Regions from separate parts of the Mesorhizobium sp. M0227 genome, predicted to be linked through region 1. Evidence: predicted binding sites of a transcription regulator. Region 1 holds the regulator's gene; each other region holds the start of a gene.

Region 1 (5,965 bases):
ACCGTGCAATCATTCCCGCGCTCCTAACGGCTCATGGCCCCAACATAAGGGCGTCGCTTAGACCGAATGGTCGCCGGCGATGTCCAAGGGGTGGTGCTGCAGGTCGTCCAGCGTATAGGCGCGGATGTAGTCGATCTTCATCTCCGCTGGCGTAGCCAGATGGTCAGGAGGCTGGCCGGCAATGCCGCCCACCGCGAGATTGGCCAGCATATACATGGGATCGTGCATGTCGGCCGGCGTCGCTGCTTGAGCGACCTTTACACCATCGTAGGTCCAGACAAGCTCATCCTTCGTCCAGAGCAGGCCATAGGTGTGGAAACCGTCGGTATCCGCAACGTTCACCGTTGACGAAACCTTCGTGTGCGCTCCCGTCTCATTGGAATGCGCCGTCATGTAGAGCGTGTTCGGGTCCTGGCCGCGCGTTTCGACAACGTCCAGCTCCGGCGGCCACGATCCGTCCTCCGGAAGCAGCCAGAACGCCGGCCAGGCTCCGGCTGTTTCAGGAAGATCCGCCCGCATTTCGAAATAGCCGTAGGTTTGCGAGAAGGTGTCGTGGGTCGTCAGGATCCCCGAGGTGTATTCGTAGTTGTTGATCAGAGGCTTGATGTCCTCCGGCGCCTGCGCGGCGGTGATGGTGAGGACGCCGTTCTCAACGCTGAACGGATGGACCGAACTCGTCGGGCCATAATTGGCGTCGATATACCACTGCAACTCACCATTGCTGCTCAACGTGCTGCCGTTCGGCGCTCCCCACCAGAAATTGGAATTCCAGGTGCCGTCCTGCCCGTCCCGAAGGCTCAGCGTGTTGAAATCGTCGGAGAAGGACAGCGTCATTGCGGACTTGTCTATCGGAAGTTCGAACTGGGTGGGCTGCAGCTTGTCGATGGTCGTATTCTTGAACACCAGGATTTCGTCGGATCCGAGGTTCAGCATCACGTTCGATTCCACTTGGACCATCTGTGAACGGACGGCATCGAACGAAGTGAAATCGTAGCCGTTAAGGCGGAGCGCATCGGTCGCACCGAAATCGAAGATAAGATCGCTTCCATTACCTTTGGAGATGGCGAAAGTATCGGCGCCATCGCCGCCGATCAGGACATCATTTCCCTTGCCGCCATCCAGCGTCTGGTGACCTGACCCGCCCTTGATGATGTTGTCCAACGCATTTCCGAACGCAAATCGGTTGGTGCCGGTAACGACGAGGTTCTCGAAATTGTCAGGGAGCTTGTAGCTCATCCATGTGTCGATCGTGTCGATCCCTGCCCCAGGATCCTCGACCACCTTGTTGTTGGTGGAATAGAGATGATAGTAGTCGTCGCCGGCGCCACCGTGGATCGTGACAGTGACGCCGGTGTCTCCCCAGAAGGAGTCGTTGCCGGAGGTGCCATGCAGTTCCGGTCCAGACCCGGTGGCCGAGAACCAATGAGTGGAAGCGCCGGTGTAGGCAAGAGGGATGCCTTTGGCGTTTAAGACCGTGCTCATCAGAAATCCTTCCTCATGGTGTCCGACCTGGTCAAAGGTCCGGCGACCGCTCCCAAAGCAACGCTGCAAGGAACGAGATCGTTCCACGGAATCGTCATTCGATCCGAGACCGCAATAATCGGAAGGCGGATAATGAATAAGGAGGTGATGGCTCAATGTAAATTGAAGCAATTTAGTAAAATCGTATATTTATGCAGAACACACGTCGTTTAACGAACGTATATCTAAGTTAACTCAAATTTATTCTTGCATGGCTTTCTGGTCGGAGTCTGCGGGCAAGATGGCGACGTACCGCCAAGAGCGGTCATCCTCATCAGGTTTCGAATGACCGCATTTGGGCCAAAGCGTCACGTGCTCGCTCCCCATCGATGAGACGAGTGCAACATTCCACTCTTCGCGGCTGTTGGCGACCACGTGCTAATCGAGTTTTCCCGGTCACGATCTATCGGGACGGAACAGCCACCTAGTCTTCCCTGATCGCGTAACCCGCCCCACGGATGGTGCGGATGACATCAGGCATGCGGCCGTTGTTGACCGCCTTGCGCAGCCGGCCGACGTGCACGTCGACAGTGCGTTCGTCGATGTAAATCGTCTCGCCCCAGACATTGTCGAGCAGCTGGCTGCGCGAGAACACGCGGCCGGGGTGGCGCATCATGAATTCGAGCAGGCGGAATTCGGTCGGCCCGAGCCGGATCTCGCTCTTCTTGCGATAGACCCGGTGCGACTCGCGATCGAGCACGATGTCGCCGACCTTTAGCACGCTGGACAGCACTTCCGGCTTGGCCCGGCGCAGCAGCGCCTTGACCCTGGCCATGAACTCCGGCGTCGAGAACGGCTTGACCAGATAGTCGTCGGCGCCGGTCGACAGGCCGCGCACGCGGTCGCTTTCCTCGCCTCGCGCGGTCAGCATGATGATCGGCAGCCGCTCGGTCTCTGGGCGCATTCGCAGGCGCCGGCAGAGTTCGATGCCGGAAACCGCCGGCACCATCCAGTCGAGCACGAGAAGGTCGGGAACGTTCTCCTGCAGCCGGATTTCGGCCTCGTCGCCGCGCGTCACCACCTCGACCTGGTAACCTTCGGATTCAAGATTGTAGCGGAGCAGCACGCCTAGCGGCTCCTCATCCTCCACCACCATGATGCGTGGTGCGATCATCGGCTGGTCACCCCTGTTATGCCGCTGGCGCGGACATTGCCGTCTCGTCCTGCTTCGGACGATTGGCTGGCAGCTGCGTGCCGGTCAAAACATAGTAGGCATTTTCGGCGATGTTGGTCACGTGGTCGCCGATCCGCTCGAGGTTCTTGGCGCAGAACAACAGGTGCGTGCACGCCGTGATGTTGCGGGGATCTTCCATCATGTAGGTCAGCAGCTCGCGGAACACCGAGGTGTATTTGACGTCGATGCGTTCGTCATTGTTTCTGAGCGTGGCAAGCGCTGCCGGGTCGGCGGCGGCGTACTCGTCGACGACCCCCTGCACCTGGATCAGCACCAGTTGCGCCATCGCGTCGATCGAATGCGAAAGGTCGTGCGGCGTGACACTCAGCCCGACAGTGCCGACGCGCTTGGCGATGTTCTTGGCAAGGTCGCCGATGCGCTCAAGGTCGCCGGCCATGCGGATCGAACCGACCACCGCACGCAGATCGTTGGCCATTGGCTGGCGCTTGGCGATCAGCGTGATGGCGCGATCGTCCAGCTCGCGCTGGCGTGCATCCATGATGGCATCATCGGAAACCACGCGCTGCGCCAGCGCATTGTCCGAATTGAGCAAGGCCCTGGTCGAGCCACTGACCATCGAGCGGGCGAGATCGCCCATGTCGCGGATCAGCTGGCTGATCTGCTCCAGATCCTCATCGAAAGATGCGACGGTATGTTCACCCATGATCTTCGTCCCTCGTATGCCTGAGCTCAGCCGAACCGGCCGGTGATGTAGTCCTGGGTGCGTTTGTCGTCGGGGGTGGTGAACATCTTGTCGGTGGCGCCCTCCTCGACCAGATAGCCTAGATGGAACATCGCGGTGCGCTGCGACACGCGCGCTGCCTGCTGCATCGAATGGGTGACGATGACGATGGTATAGTTCTGACGCAGTTCGTCGATCAGTTCCTCGACGCGAGCGGTGGCGATCGGGTCGAGCGCCGAACACGGTTCGTCCATCAGGATCACCTCGGGTGACACGGCGATGGCGCGTGCAATGCACAGACGCTGCTGCTGGCCACCGGAAAGACCCGTGCCAGGTTCTTGCAAACGGTCCTTGACCTCGTTCCAGATCGCCGCCTTCTTCAGGCTCGACTCTACGATCTGATCCATATCGGCCTTGCGCTTGGCCAATCCGTGGATGCGCGGACCATAGGCAACGTTCTCGTAGATCGATTTGGGGAACGGATTGGGTTTCTGGAACACCATGCCGACGCGCGCCCTGAGTTCGACGACATCGATGTTCTTGTCGTAGATGTCTTCTTCGTCGAGCGTTATCTTGCCGGTTACCCGTGCTGAATCGATGGTGTCGTTCATGCGGTTGAGGCAGCGCAGGAAGGTGGACTTGCCGCAGCCGGAGGGGCCGATCAGCGCCGTCACCTGATTCAGGCGCACGTCGAGATTGACATCGAACAGCGCCTGCTTCTCGCCATAGAACACGCCGACCTTGTCGCCGCGCATTTTGATCACTTCGTTCGACTTCATCTTGTCGCCCACTGCGTTTTCAAGGGACTGTTCGGTCATGATGTTCATACCAAGATGCCTTTTTTTCTACCAGCGCCGCTCGAACCGACGCCGAAGCACGATCGCGGTGATGTTCATGGCCATGAGGAAGACGAGCAGGATGATGATGGCGCCGGACATACGCTCGACGAAGGCGCGTTCGGCCTCGTTCGCCCACATATAGATCTGCACCGGCAGCGCGGTGGCCGGATCGAAAGGCGTCGTCGGTGGATCGGCGACGAAGGCGACCATGCCGATCAGCAGCAGAGGCGCGGTTTCGCCGAGCGCACGCGCCAGACCGATGATGGTGCCGGTGAGGATGCCGGGCGCGGCAAGCGGCAGGATGTGCTGGAACACCATCTGCATCTTGGAGGCGCCAAGACCGAGAGCTGCCGAGCGGATCGACGGCGGCACCGCTGCAAGTGCGGCTCGCGTCGCGATGATGATCGTCGGCAGCGTCATCAGCGTCAGCACCAGGCCGCCGACGAAGGCGGCAGAGCGCGGCATGCCCAGGAAATTGATGAACACCGCGAGGCCGAGCAAGCCGAAGACGATTGACGGCACTGCGGCCAGATTGTTGATGTTGACCTCGATAAGGTCGGTAAAACGGTTCTTCTTGGCGAACTCCTCCAGATAGATGGAGGCGGCGACGCCGATCGGCAGCGCCAGGAGCAACACGATCACCATCATATAAAACGAGCCGATGATCGCCACGCCCATGCCCGAGGTTTCCGGGCGGCTGGAGGCGCCGTAGGTGAACAGGCCGCTGTTGAAGTGCTCGGCCATCGCGCCCTCGGCCTTGAGCTTGTTCATCCAGGTGATCTGCTGGTCCGAGACCTTGCGTCGCGCTTCCTCGACGCTGAGGTCGATCTGACCCTTGAAAGCCGAGTCGAGATTGGCGGCGGCGAGGATGTTGACGTCGCGCGTCGTGCCGATCACGGACGGATCGGCGGCAACGATGTCGCGCAACTGGACGCGGGCGCCTTCCGACAGGAAGCCCTTGAGCTGCTTGATCGCCGGCTTGTCGTCGGGATTGATGCCGAGCTTGGCCACCAGCGCGTTTTCGGCGAGCTTGGGATAATTCGCCTTGATCAGAACGCTCGGATCGGTTGCGCGTTTGCCGGAAGGATCGATCACCTTCTCGTCGAACGAGATCGGCAGTGATACCGTCGTCTGCCAGAAGGCGGTGTAGCCTTTCGAGACGATGGTGATCAGCATGATTGCCAGGAACGCCAGGCCTACGGAAATCGCCACGACGCCATAGATGCGGAATCGGCGCTCGGCAGCGTAACGGGCCTTCAGGCCGATGTCGCGGCGCGGATGGGCCGCCGCCCTGACCATCGTATCCATGGAAATGTCGGTCATTCGTACTGCTCCCGATATTTGCGCACGATGTAGAGCGCGACGATGTTCATCACCAACGTCAGCGCGAACAGCGTCAGGCCGAGCGCGAAGGCGACCAGCGTCTGCGGCGAATTGAACTCGAGGTCGCCGGTGAGCTGGTTGACGATCTTGACGGTGATGGTCGTCATCGCCTCGAACGGGTTGATGGTGAGGTTGGCGGCGACGCCCGCCGCCAGCACGACAATCATCGTTTCGCCGATAGCGCGCGAGGCAGTCAGCAGGACGGCGCCGACGATGCCGGGCAGTGCAGCCGGCAGGATCACCCGCTTGATCGTCTCGGAGCGGGTCGCGCCGAGGCCGAGCGACCCGTCGCGCATGGCGCGCGGCACCGCGGTTATGATGTCGTCCGAAAGAGAGGACACGACCGGGATCAGCATGACGCCCATG
Region 2 (5,965 bases), on a different contig from region 1:
CCAGACTGGCTCGAAACCGCTGGCATCGGCATCAATAGCGTCGATCTCCAGCGTCACGATCCGTTGCGAGGCACCGGCGTCGCGCTCCTTCAACGCCGCTTCGCGACCGGTGAAGTCACCCTTGCCGAAAGCGATGAAGCGGTCGAGACCGGTCTGGCCTGGGGTATAGCCCTGCGTGAATTCCCGCGACCAGATGCCGAAGCTTTTTTCCAGTCGCAATGCGTTGAGCGCGTAATAGCCGATTTCGGCCAAGCCGAGATCCTCGCCAGCGCCCAGCAGCGTGTCGCGCAGAGTGGCATGCATGGTCACGGGGCAACTGATTTCGAAGCCGAGTTCGCCTGATATCGACAGCCGCGCAACACGTGCCTGCACCATGCCGATATCAAATGCGCCGCAGGCCATGAACGGCAGCGCTGCGCCGGAAACATCCTGATGCGTCGTTCGCTCCAGTATTTTGCGCGCGTTCGGCCCGGTCAGCAGAAAGCCGCTCATCGTGTCGGACAGGTCGGCGACGGTGACGCCTTCAGCCGCATGGCTCTCGAACCAGCGCATGTGGAATTCCCGGAGATAGTAGGAGCCCATCAGCCAATAGCTGCCGCCGCCCCAGTTGAAGACGGTGAGGTCGCCCTTCAGCCGTCCGTCAAGACCGAGCATTGGCGCCAGGCCGGCCCGTCCGGGTTTCGGCAGCTTGCAGGCGAGCAGCCGGTCGAGCCAGGCTTCCGCACCTGGCCCCGCCACCGCATAGCGCGAATAGGCCGAGATATCGACGAGACCGGCGGCGCGCCGCACCTGCAGCGCCTGCTCGTAAACGCCCAGCAGCACGCCCTTGCGCTCCTGCCGGAGATACGAAAAGCCATCGAGATCGACGGCGATGCCGATTTCCCTGTCCAGCGCCGCGATCTCGGGAATGTCCTCAGTGATGAAATAATGGTGCTCCATCGGCGTCACCGGCAGGTCGACGCCGGCCATGCGGCCGAGCTGCTTTGCCCACAGCCCGCCGGCATTGACGACATGCTCGGCGATGATGGTGCCCTGCTCCGTGATGACATCCCAGCGACCGTCGGCGCGCGGCTTCAACTCGACGACCCGGTTGCGCAGGATGATGTCGGCGCCGCGCTTCTTCGCAGCACCCGCATAGGCATGCGTCGTGCCGTACGGGTCGAGATGGCCTTCGTTGGAATCATGCAGCCCGCCAAGCACACCGGTGACGTCGACGATCGGGCAGATCGTCTTGATCTCATCGGGCGTTACCAACCTAGCGGTCTCGATGCCGACCGACTGGAACACCGCCCAGGCCGATTTCAGCCACTCCCAGCGCGCGGGATCGCTGGCGATGTTGACGCCGCCCTTCATGTGCAGGCCGATATCCCAGCCGGATTCGGCCTCGATCTCCCGGTAGAGATTGATGGTGTAGTCCTGCAGCGCCGCCACGTTGGGATCCGCGTTGAGCGAATGGAAGCCTGCCGCCGCGTGCCACGTCGAACCGGCCGTCAGTTCGGCGCGCTCGATCAGCGCCACATCCCTCCAGCCGAACCGCGTCAGGTGATAGAGCACCGAGGCTCCAACCACGCCACCTCCGATGACGACTGCGCGGTAGTGCGACTTCAAGGCTTCCCCTCCACGGTTAGTCCGAAGGCTGGAGCATATATTCACTGGACATAAGTGTCTAGTGCCGCGCGCGCGCATCGTTTTTCGTCGACCGCCGGCATGCACCGCGCGCTGTCACGTAAGCATCATGTTCGCGCCGTAGACCGCGTTTCGGGGAGGCCTGCGCGGCATCATCGATGTCGCGCCTCGCGGCACATCCGTCACAAAGAGGATTATCCATGAAACACCTGTACCGAACCGCGTCGCTCGGCGTCGCGCTGGCCTTGTTCACCGCCTTGACGCCGGCGCTCGCCGACAGCACCGCGACCGTCGGCGGCCTCGTCAACAAGGGGCTGGTCGGTGTCGGCCGCATCCCGGCCGCTCAGCGCGACAAGTTCGGCGAGACCTTCGGCTCGGGCTCCGGCATGGCGATCGACACATCAGGCTGGACGCACGGCGCCGATGGTTACAAGGGTTCGCTCTGGCTGCTGCCCGACCGCGGCTACAATGTCGTCGGCACCACCGACTACCGGCCGCGCCTCAACACCATCGGCATAGAATTCATGCCGACCGCATTGGGTGCCGCACCCGCTGCCGGCCAGGAGCAGACGGGCGTCAAGGCGACGCTCGCCGACACCATGCTGCTCACCGACGACAAGGGCGCTGATGCCACCGGCCTCGACCCGCTCAACGGCGTGCGCGCGGCAAGCGGCGACATGCCGATCCTGCCGCAAGCCGACAATGGCAAGCTGGCGCTCGACAACGAGGCGATCGTGCGGCTGCCCGACGGTTCGATGTTCATCTCCGACGAATACGGCCCGAACATCTATCGGTTTTCCGCCGACGGGCATCTGCTGTCGGCAACCCAGCCACCGGCCGCCCTCGTGCCGATGCGCCACGGCACGCCGAACTTCGCCTCGGACAATCCGGGACCCGGTGCCGCCGAGCCCGATCCGAAGGATCCCGAAACCGGCCGCCAGAACAACCAAGGCCTCGAAGGCATGGCAATGACGCCAGACGGCAAGTTCCTGATCGCCGTGCTGCAGTCGGCGCCCCGGCAGGACGGCGGCGATTCGCCCGCCACGCGCCAGAACACCCGCGCCCTGGTCTACGACGCATCCGACCTCGGCCATCTCAAGCTGGCGCATGAGTATGTCGTGCCGCTGCCGGTGTTCAAGGATGCCAAGGGCAAGACCAAGGTCGCCGCGCAGAGCGAGATCGTGGCACTGTCGGATCAGACCTTCCTGATGCTGGCGCGCGACAGCGGCAACGGCCAGGGGCTGAAGGGCCACACCTCGCTCTATCGCCAGGTCAACGTCGTCGACCTATCCACCGCGACCGACATCGCCGGCGGCGCCTTCGACGCCGCTGACAAGCCGGTCGCCCCCAAGGGCGTCGTCGACCCATCGGTGACACCGGCCAAGCTGACGCCATTCATCGACATCAACGACAGTGCCGAGCTCGGCCGCTTCGGCCTGCACAATGGCGCGCCCAACGACCAGGATAACCTGTCCGAGAAGTGGGAGGCGATGTCAGTGGTCAGCGTTCTGGATCCGAAGCTGCCCGACGACTACTTCCTGTTCGTCGCCAACGACAACGACTTCCTCGCCCAGGACGGTTTTCAGGTCGGCGCGCCCTACAAGGCCGAAGACGGCGCCAATGTCGACACCATGTTCCTGGTCTATCAGGTCACGCTGCCGGGTCTGGCCAAGAAGTAACCACCACTGCCCGGGCGGGCGCGCTTGGCGCGTCCGCTGGGGCTCGCGGCTGGGCATGAACGGGGCAGCGGCCTTTCAACCGTGCGGCGCGTTCGCAAGGGTGCATCTCGGTCCCGCCTGCGATATCATCGTGGACTGGATCCAAATCACCATCCGCCGAGCTGCCCGCCATGGACGAAAAAATGCCCGCGCGCCGGGGCACCGGCGACCTGACCAGCGGCCCGATCCCGCGCACGCTTCTGCTGTTCGCCCTGCCGGTGCTCGGCTCCAACGTGCTGCAGTCGCTCAACGGTTCGATCAACGCCGTCTGGGTCGGCCGTTTCCTCGGCGAATCGGCGCTGACCGCCACCTCCAACGCCAACCTCGTCCTGTTCCTGATCCTCGGCACTGTGTTCGGCATCGGCATGGCGGCCACCATCCTGGTGGCCCAGTCGGTCGGTGCCCGCGACCTGCCCGAGGCGCGCCGCATCGTCGGCACCAGCGCGACGTTCTTCTTCCTCGTCTCGGTTGTCTTCGCGGTCTGCGGCTGGATCTGGGTCGACGCCATTCTCAACACGCTCGGCACACCGGCCGATGCCTTGCCGCTGGCGCGCTCCTATCTGCGCATCATCTTCGTCGCCGTGCCGATGATGAACCTTCTGTCCTTCGTCATGACCGTGCTGCGCGGTGCCGGCGATTCACGCACGCCCTTCTTCTTCATGGCGCTGGCCGTCGTCCTCGACATCGTGCTCAACCCATTGCTCATCGCCGGCATCGGGCCGTTTCCCGAACTCGGTATCGCCGGCTCCGCCACGTCGACGCTGATCGGCCAGACGGTAAGCGTGATCGCCATCCTGATCGTGCTCTATGTGCGCAAGCATCCGCTGCGGCTGGCCGGCGCCAACCTCGCTCTGCTGCGGCCCGATCCCACCTTGCTGCGCATCGTCGTCTTCAAGGGCGTGCCGATGGGTCTGCAGATGATCGTCATCTCCGCGGCTGCATTGACAGTGATGGGCATGGTCAACTCCAACGGCTCGCAGGTCGCGGCCGCTTACGGCATCGCCGCCCAACTGTGGACCTACATCCAGATGCCGGCGCTCGCCATCGGCGCCGCGGTGTCCTCGATGGCGGCACAAAATGTCGGCGCCGGGCGCTGGGACCGGATCGGCCGCATCGCCGCCTCCGGCGTCGGCTTCAACCTGGTCCTGACCGGCGCGCTGGTTGCCGTGCTGTCGGTTTTCGACCGTTCGGTGCTGAGCCTGTTCCTGAGCAGCGATAGTGCTGCGATCGACATCGCCGTCCACATCAACAATGTCGCCTCGTGGTCGTTCATCCTGTTCGGCATAACCATCGTGCTGTTTGCCACCGTACGAGCCACGGGTGCCGTGATGCCGCCGCTGATCATCCTGGTCATTTCGGTGCTGATCGTGCGCACCGGCTTTGCCTATTTCATGCGTGGCGTGATCGGCGAGGAAGCGCTGTGGTGGAGTTTCCCGGTGGGTTCGATCAGCTCGCTTGTACTGGCCGCTGCCTACTACCGTTTCGGCCGCTGGCGCACCACGCACATGATCGAGAACAGGCCGGCCGCCGGCGAGCCGCCGGACACCGGTCTTGGCGTGCCGCGCGGACGCGCGCATCTTTCGCCTGAAACACCGAACGGCTGAAGCCAACCCGGTTCCGCTGGACAGCTCCAGGGCTCAACGCCCGTGTTGTTTCAGCTCAAAAGCCGGTGCCACCAACGCAAACGCCACGATCACGCCGGCGAATGCCAGGCTGGCAGTGATAGGACTGGCATAGGTCGAAACGATGCCGATGCCGATGACGGGCAAGGCGTTGCCGACAAAGCAGCAGATGAAGAAGCTGGACACCACTTCGGCGCGACGAGCCTTTGGCGCGATCTCGTTCACCACTTGCAGCCCGCCACGGTAACCAAGCGCCGCCGCAACGCCGCAACAGGCCGTCGCAGCAACCATCAGTGCCATCGAGGCCAGTGTCTGCGCCGCCACCACCAACGAGACGCTTGGGATCATCAATGCCAGCGCAGCCAGCATCGCTTTGTTGCTCTTCATGTGCATCAGAACGACAATGCTGATCGCGGTGACGATCGCCAGTTCGAAGAACAGCGCGCCGGCGACGGCGTGGTTGGTCACATGCAGCTGCTGCGCCAGGATGCTCGGCGCCAACGCGGCGTAGAACCCGACCAGCGCCATCGCGCCGAAGCCGGTCACCGCCGGCGCGACGAAGCGCGCACGGATTTCCTCCGGGACGGAAAGTTGCGGCCGCAAGGAAAGCCGCCGCAGGCCGCCCGGCTTCGCCACCGTTTCGCGAGTGCGCCAGACCAGGATCGTTACCACCAAAAGTGCTGCCAGATAGACGATGAAGATCAGCCGCAACGGCCATGGCTCATATTCAGCCAGAAGTCCCGAAATCAGTGCGCCGAAGCCGAGGCCGAGGAAATTGGTGCTGGTGGCGATCACACTGGCGCGCGACTTGTCCGCGCCGGGAAGAAGCTCGGCAATCCACGCAGTTCCGGTCCCCGCGCCGACGCCGATGCCAAGCCCGCTCAGGAAGCGGGCGACGTCGAGCGAGACGACGTTTCCGGCAAACAGGAAGACAAGCGCACTGACGATGGCGACAAGCATCGCCGCCAGGCTCGCGGGCCGGCGCCCGACGACATCGGA
Region 3 (5,965 bases), on a different contig from region 1:
CTCTATTACGGCTCCTACAAGGCGCCGCGCGAACTGCTCTGGATCCTCGGCTGCATCATCTATCTCCTGATGATGGCGACCGGTTTCATGGGCTACGTGCTGCCATGGGGCCAGATGAGCTTCTGGGGCGCCACCGTCATCACCGGCTTCTTCAGCGCCATTCCGCTGGTCGGCGACTGGATTCAGCAGCTGCTGCTCGGCGGCTTTGCCGTCGACAACCCGACGCTGAACCGTTTCTTTGCGCTGCACTATCTGTTGCCGTTCATGATTGCCGGCGTCGTCGTTTTGCACATCTGGGCGCTGCATGTCGTGGGCCAGTCGAACCCGACGGGTATCGAGGTCAAGTCGAAGACCGACACTGTCGCCTTCACCCCCTACGCGACCATCAAGGACGCGTTCGGCATGATCGTGTTCCTGTTCTTCTTCGCTTATTTCGTCTTCTACCTGCCGAACTATCTCGGCCATCCCGACAACTACATCGTCGCCAACCCGCTGAAGACGCCGGCCCACATCGTGCCCGAATGGTACTTCCTGCCGTTCTACGCGATCCTGCGCGCCATCACCTTCAATGTCGGGCCGATCAACTCCAAGCTCGGCGGCGTGCTGTGCATGTTCGGCGCCATCGTCATGTTGTTCCTGGTGCCGTGGCTCGACACTTCGAAGGTACGCTCGGCCGTTTACCGGCCCTGGTACAAGCTGTTCTTCTGGTTGTTCGTGGCCGATGCCATCCTGCTTGGCTGGCTGGGCTCGCAGCCGGCCGAAGGCAGCTATGTGTTCATGGCGCAGATGGCGACATTGTTCTACTTCGCCTTCTTCCTGATCGCGCTGCCGGTGCTCGGCCTGATCGAGACGCCGCGACGGCTGCCGAACTCGATCACCGAGGCGGTGCTCGAGAAGAACAAGGGCGGCAGCGGACATCCGGCGGGCGCTACGGCGGCTCCGGAAACCAAAGGCTGAGCGGGTAGAGAATCTAAGGGGATTTGGCATGAAAAAGATTCTCACCTCGCTGGCGCTGATCGGCCTCGTGGCCGTCGCCGCTGGGGCCGCGGGCACTCGGGCGATCGCCGCCGAAGAGGCACACAATGTGGCCAATCCGACACATTTCCCGATCGACGAGCCGAAGGAAATGGACTGGAGTTTCACCGGCCCATTCGGCACTTACGACAAGGCGCAGCTGCAGCGCGGCCTCAAGGTCTACAAGGAAGTCTGCTCGGCCTGCCATTCGATGAACCTGGTGGCTTTCCGCACGCTGTCGGACCTCGGCTATTCCGATGCGCAGATCAAGACGCTGTCGGCCGAGTACACGATCCATGACTGTCCCAACGATGCCGGCGACATGTTTGACCGTCCAGGCAAGCCGTCCGACCACTTTCCGCCGCCGTTCGCAAACGACGAAGCGGCCGCCGCTTCCAATGGCGGCGCTGCCCCGCCCGACATGTCGCTGCTGGCCAAGGCGCGCGGCGTCGAGCGCGGCTTTCCGCAATTCGTCTTCGACATCTTCACCCAGTATGACGCGGGCGGCCCCGACTATATCCACTCGCTGCTGACCGGCTACGACCAGACGCCGCCGGCCGGCATGGTGATCCCGGAAGGCACCCACTACAATCCGTACTTCATGTCCGGCGTGTCGCTGAAAATGCCCAAGCCGCTCTCCGACGGCCAGGTGACCTATGATGACGGTGCGCCGCAGACCGTCGATCAGTATTCCCGCGACGTCTCCGCCTTCCTGGCGTGGGCGGCTGAGCCGCATATGGAAGACCGCAAGAAGACCGGTTTTCGCGTTCTGGTGTTCCTGCTTTTGTTCGGCGCGCTGGTCTATCTCACCAAGCGCAAGGTGTGGGAAGGCGTGGCCCACTAGGCCACACAATCAAGTGATCGCGAAGGGCGCCGAGAGGCGCCCTTTTGCATTTCCGGAGGCTGGTCATGTCACATGGCCGTCATCGCATCCGGCGATCCTGTGCTGCTCTCATCAAAGGATCGCATTCATGAAAAGATACGCATCGCTCGCGGCAGGCCTGTTGCTGCTCATCCTCGGCTCGGCCGCGCAAGCGGAAGACGCTCAGCCCTTCGTCACCAACAAGGACGTCGACCTGACGATGATCCTGCCGCCGCCGCCGGCAAACGATTCGGCGCAGACCAAGGCCGAACTCGGCGAGGTGCTGACGCTGCAGGTGACGCGCACCCCGGAGATGGTCGCCAGCGCGGTGGCCGATGCCGAGGAGAATGTCTGGCGCTTTGCCGACGTCATGGGGCCGAAATTCAACAAGGAAACGCTGCCGAAATTCAGCGCTTTCTTCGATCGCGTGGTGGCTACCGAAGGGGCTGTCGTCGACCCGGCCAAGGATGTCTGGAAGCGCCCGCGCCCGCATCAGCTCAGCGATCTCGTCAAGCCGGCGGTCAAGCTGTCGAGCTCCGGTTCCTGGCCGTCTGGCCATGCCACCGTAGGCACGATGATGGGCATCATCCTGTCCGACATGGTCCCGGAAAAGCGCGCCGAGATCATGGCGCGTGCGGCCGAATACGCCCACAACCGCGAGGTCGGCGGCATCCACTATGCGTCCGACGTCGAGATGGGCAAGATTTCCGGCAGCGTTATTGCCGCGGTCCTGCTCAACCGGGACGACTTCAAGGCTGAATATGAAGTGGCCAGGGCCGAGCTTCGTTCCGATCTCGGCATGTAATCCTCGTCAGCCGGATTTAGACGGGAAGGGGCGCTTAAGGCGCTCCTTTTTTGTTAACGCTCGTGCTCAAGCGAAAGTTCGGCAATTAGTCCGTTGGCATGGCGGCATCAGGTTGATATTCGACGCATCGAACGGTGGCGAGAAGCTCGTCCCGCCATGGCCTTTGGAATTCGATGATGCGGCTCAGCGACTGTCACAACTTTTCCGATTTCCGGCGGATGGCACAGCAGCGGCTGCCCGGGCCGATCTTCAACTACATCGACGGCGCGGCCGACGATGAGGTCACTTATCGCCGCAACACCGAAAGCTTCGAGACCTGCGACCTTGTTCCCAACGTGCTGCGCGGAGTGAGCGAGGTCGACATGTCGGTGACGGTCATGGGCCAGAAGCTGGCGATGCCGTTCTATTGCTCGCCGACCGCCTTGCAGCGCCTGTTCCACCATCAGGGTGAGCGCGCGGTCGCCAGGGCCGCCGCCAAATACGGCACCATGTTCGGCGTCTCCTCGCTTGGCACCGTCAGCCTCGAGGAGGCGCGCGGCATCAGCAGCAGCCCACAGGTCTACCAGTTCTATTTCCACCGGGATCGCGGCCTCAACCGGGCGATGATGCAGCGCGCAAAGGCGGTTGGCGTCGAGGTGATGATGCTGACCGTCGACAGCATCACCGGGGGAAACCGCGAGCGCGACAAACGCACCGGCTTTGCCATTCCCTTCAAGCTCAATCTCGCCGGAATGGCACAGTTCGCGCTCAAGCCGGCCTGGGCGATCAACTATTTCACCCATGAGGGGTTCAAGCTGCCGCAGCTCGACGAGCATGTCGACATGGGCGGCGGCACGATGTCGATCAGCCGCTACTTCACCGAGATGCTAGACCCGTCGATGACGTGGGACGACGTGGCCGAGATGGTCAAGCTTTGGTCGGGTCCGTTCTGCCTCAAGGGCGTCATGTCGGTGGAGGATGCAAGACGCGCCGTCGACATCGGCTGCAGCGGCATCGTGCTGTCGAACCATGGCGGGCGGCAGCTGGATGGCTCGCGGGCGGCGTTCGATCAGCTTGCCGAGATCGTCGACGCCGTTGGCGACAGGATCGACGTCATCATGGATGGCGGCGTGCAGCGCGGCACGCATGTGCTGAAAGCGCTGTCGCTGGGTGCCAAGGCCGTCGGCGTCGGACGCTACTATCTGTTCCCGCTCGCGGCGGCCGGCCAGCCCGGCGTCGAACGGGCGCTTGAACAGATGCGGGTCGAGATCGAACGCGGCATGAAGCTGATGGGCTGCAGTTCGATCGAACAATTGTCGCGCAAGAACCTCCGTTTCAGGTAATCTCGACCCATGAAATCCTCCCTCGAAGACACATTGCTCGCCGCGATCCGCACCATTCCGGATTATCCCAAGCCCGGCATCCTGTTTCGCGACATCACCACGCTGCTCGGCAATGCGCGCGCCTTCCGCCGCGCCATCGACGAACTGGTGCATCCCTATGCCGGCCAGAAGATCGACAAGATCGCCGGCATCGAGGCACGCGGGTTCATCCTTGGCGGCGCCGTCGCCCATCAGCTCTCGGCCGGCTTCGTGCCGATCCGCAAGAAAGGCAAGCTGCCCTACGAGACGGTGCGCGTCGCCTATAGCCTGGAATATGGGCTGGACGAGATGGAGATGCACAAGGACGGCGTTGCTCCGGGCGAGAAGGTGATCCTTGTCGACGATCTGATCGCCACCGGCGGCACCGCGGAGGCGGCGGTCAAACTTCTGCGCCAGATCGGCGCCGACATCCTCGCTGCCTGTTTTGTCATCGACCTGCCGGACCTCGGCGGCCGCGCCAAGCTCGAAGCCCTCGGTGTGCCGGTCAGAACGCTGATAGGGTTCGAAGGACATTGAGGAGTGCTCTCCCTTCTCCTACAAGAAGGGAGAGGGAAAGTGGCGTTACTCGGCCTTCACCAGAACGGCGCTTTCGAACTCGAGCACCTTGTCGCCGGTGGAATCGAAAGCTTCCGAACGCAGCGCCAGCAGCCGCCAGCCGGGGCGTGAGGCGATTGGGCGGTGCGACAGCGCGGTGCGCGTGAAGGTGATGGTTTGCCCGGCATAGACCGGCTTCAGCCATTTCAGGTTCTTGAAGCCGGGCGAGGGACCGAATTCCGGCACTGGACCGGGACCGCTCCACGCAGCGATCTCGGCGTCCATACGGTTTTCCAGATTGAGTTTCATCCAGGTCGCGGCCGTGTGCCAACCGGACGCGCAGAGGCCGCCGAGCACACTTTTCTTCGCGGCCTCCTCGTCGATATGGAAGATTTGCGGGTCGTACTTACGGGCGAAGGCCTTGATCGCCTCGGGCTCGAATGAGTGCGAGCCGAGCGTGACGGTGGTGCCGATACGGAAGAACTCGTCCAGTGTCATGCTTGGCTCCCCGCGGCATCGCGCGTGAGGAACATGACGGAGTTCTCGAGCTCGAAGACGCTTTCGCCACGCTGGTTGAACAGTTCGCTGCGCATGGTGACCAAGCCGAGTTGCGGCTTCGATTTCGACAGGCGCTTGGCAATAACCATCAGGGTGCCGGTCAGTTGGTCGCCGGCCAGGACCGGCTTCTTCCATTTGACCTGATCGACTCCGGGCGCGCCCTGGCAGGTCGAGTCCAGCAGGAACGCATCGCACAGCATGCGCATGAACATTGCGCAGGTGTGCCAGCCCGACGCTGCCAGCCCGCCGAGGATGCTGGCCTTACCGGCTTCCTCGTCGAGATGCATCGGCTGCGGGTCGAATTCTCCGGCGAATTCGACGATCTCGGCGGCACTCACGAGCTTCGAGCCGAGGTCGATCGATGCGCCCTCGATGAAGTCCTCATAGGCCCATGTTTTTATCTCTGCAGTCATGGTCTGGAATCCGGCTTGTCGACCCACGATCCCCAGGATCGGGGTTTCCGGATGCAGGCCGGCGTTCGTTTGGTCAAGCGATTTCTACTGCGCCAGCCTGTGGCAGCCGATCGACAGGGCCACTCAGAGCCAGCCGCGGCGGCGGAAGTACCAGAAGGGCAGGATCGCCGACAGCACCATCATGGCGATGGCGAAGGGATAGCCAAGCTCCCATTTCAACTCGGGGATGACGTCGAAATTCATGCCGTAGATCGAGGCGACCAAAGTCGGCGGCAGGAAGATGACGGCGGCGACCGAGAAGATCTTGATGATGGCGTTCTGCTCGATCGAGATCATGCCGAGGGTGGCGTCGAGCAGGAAGGAGATCTTCTGCGACAGGAAGGTGGCGTGGTCGGCCAGCGACAGCACATCGCGCGAC

Evidence for each region. The regulator PhoB, encoded in region 1, activates phosphate uptake and scavenging genes when phosphate is short. The targets are predictions, from matches to a motif close to TGTCATNNANCTGTCAT.
Region 2: a site for PhoB is predicted at 1,721-1,737, ahead of NKJ00_RS19760 (esterase-like activity of phytase family protein). Genes of this name have one in related genera too.
Region 3: a site for PhoB is predicted at 1,925-1,941, ahead of NKJ00_RS13650 (acid phosphatase). Genes of this name have one in related genera too.

The regions. Positions count from the first base shown of each region.
Region 1 is NZ_JAMYSJ010000003.1:285,446-291,410, reverse strand. It holds gene NKJ00_RS07045 (type I secretion system permease/ATPase) at 1-13, opposite strand, end outside; gene eglC (endo-1,3-1,4-beta-glycanase EglC) at 58-1,482, opposite strand; gene phoB (phosphate regulon transcriptional regulator PhoB) at 1,946-2,635, opposite strand; gene phoU (phosphate signaling complex protein PhoU) at 2,652-3,359, opposite strand; gene pstB (phosphate ABC transporter ATP-binding protein PstB) at 3,386-4,204, opposite strand; gene pstA (phosphate ABC transporter permease PstA) at 4,223-5,539, opposite strand; gene pstC (phosphate ABC transporter permease subunit PstC) at 5,536-5,965, opposite strand, start outside.
Region 2 is NZ_JAMYSJ010000014.1:33,135-39,099, forward strand. It holds gene NKJ00_RS19755 (FAD-dependent oxidoreductase) at 1-1,608, opposite strand, end outside; gene NKJ00_RS19760 (esterase-like activity of phytase family protein) at 1,827-3,305, shown strand; gene NKJ00_RS19765 (MATE family efflux transporter) at 3,476-4,948, shown strand; gene NKJ00_RS19770 (MFS transporter) at 4,982-5,965, opposite strand, start outside.
Region 3 is NZ_JAMYSJ010000008.1:128,105-134,069, reverse strand. It holds gene NKJ00_RS13660 (cytochrome b) at 1-957, shown strand, start outside; gene NKJ00_RS13655 (cytochrome c1) at 986-1,858, shown strand; gene NKJ00_RS13650 (acid phosphatase) at 1,986-2,681, shown strand; gene NKJ00_RS13645 (alpha-hydroxy acid oxidase) at 2,858-4,003, shown strand; gene NKJ00_RS13640 (adenine phosphoribosyltransferase) at 4,013-4,558, shown strand; gene NKJ00_RS13635 (MaoC family dehydratase) at 4,604-5,074, opposite strand; gene NKJ00_RS13630 (MaoC family dehydratase) at 5,071-5,547, opposite strand; gene corA (magnesium/cobalt transporter CorA) at 5,671-5,965, opposite strand, start outside.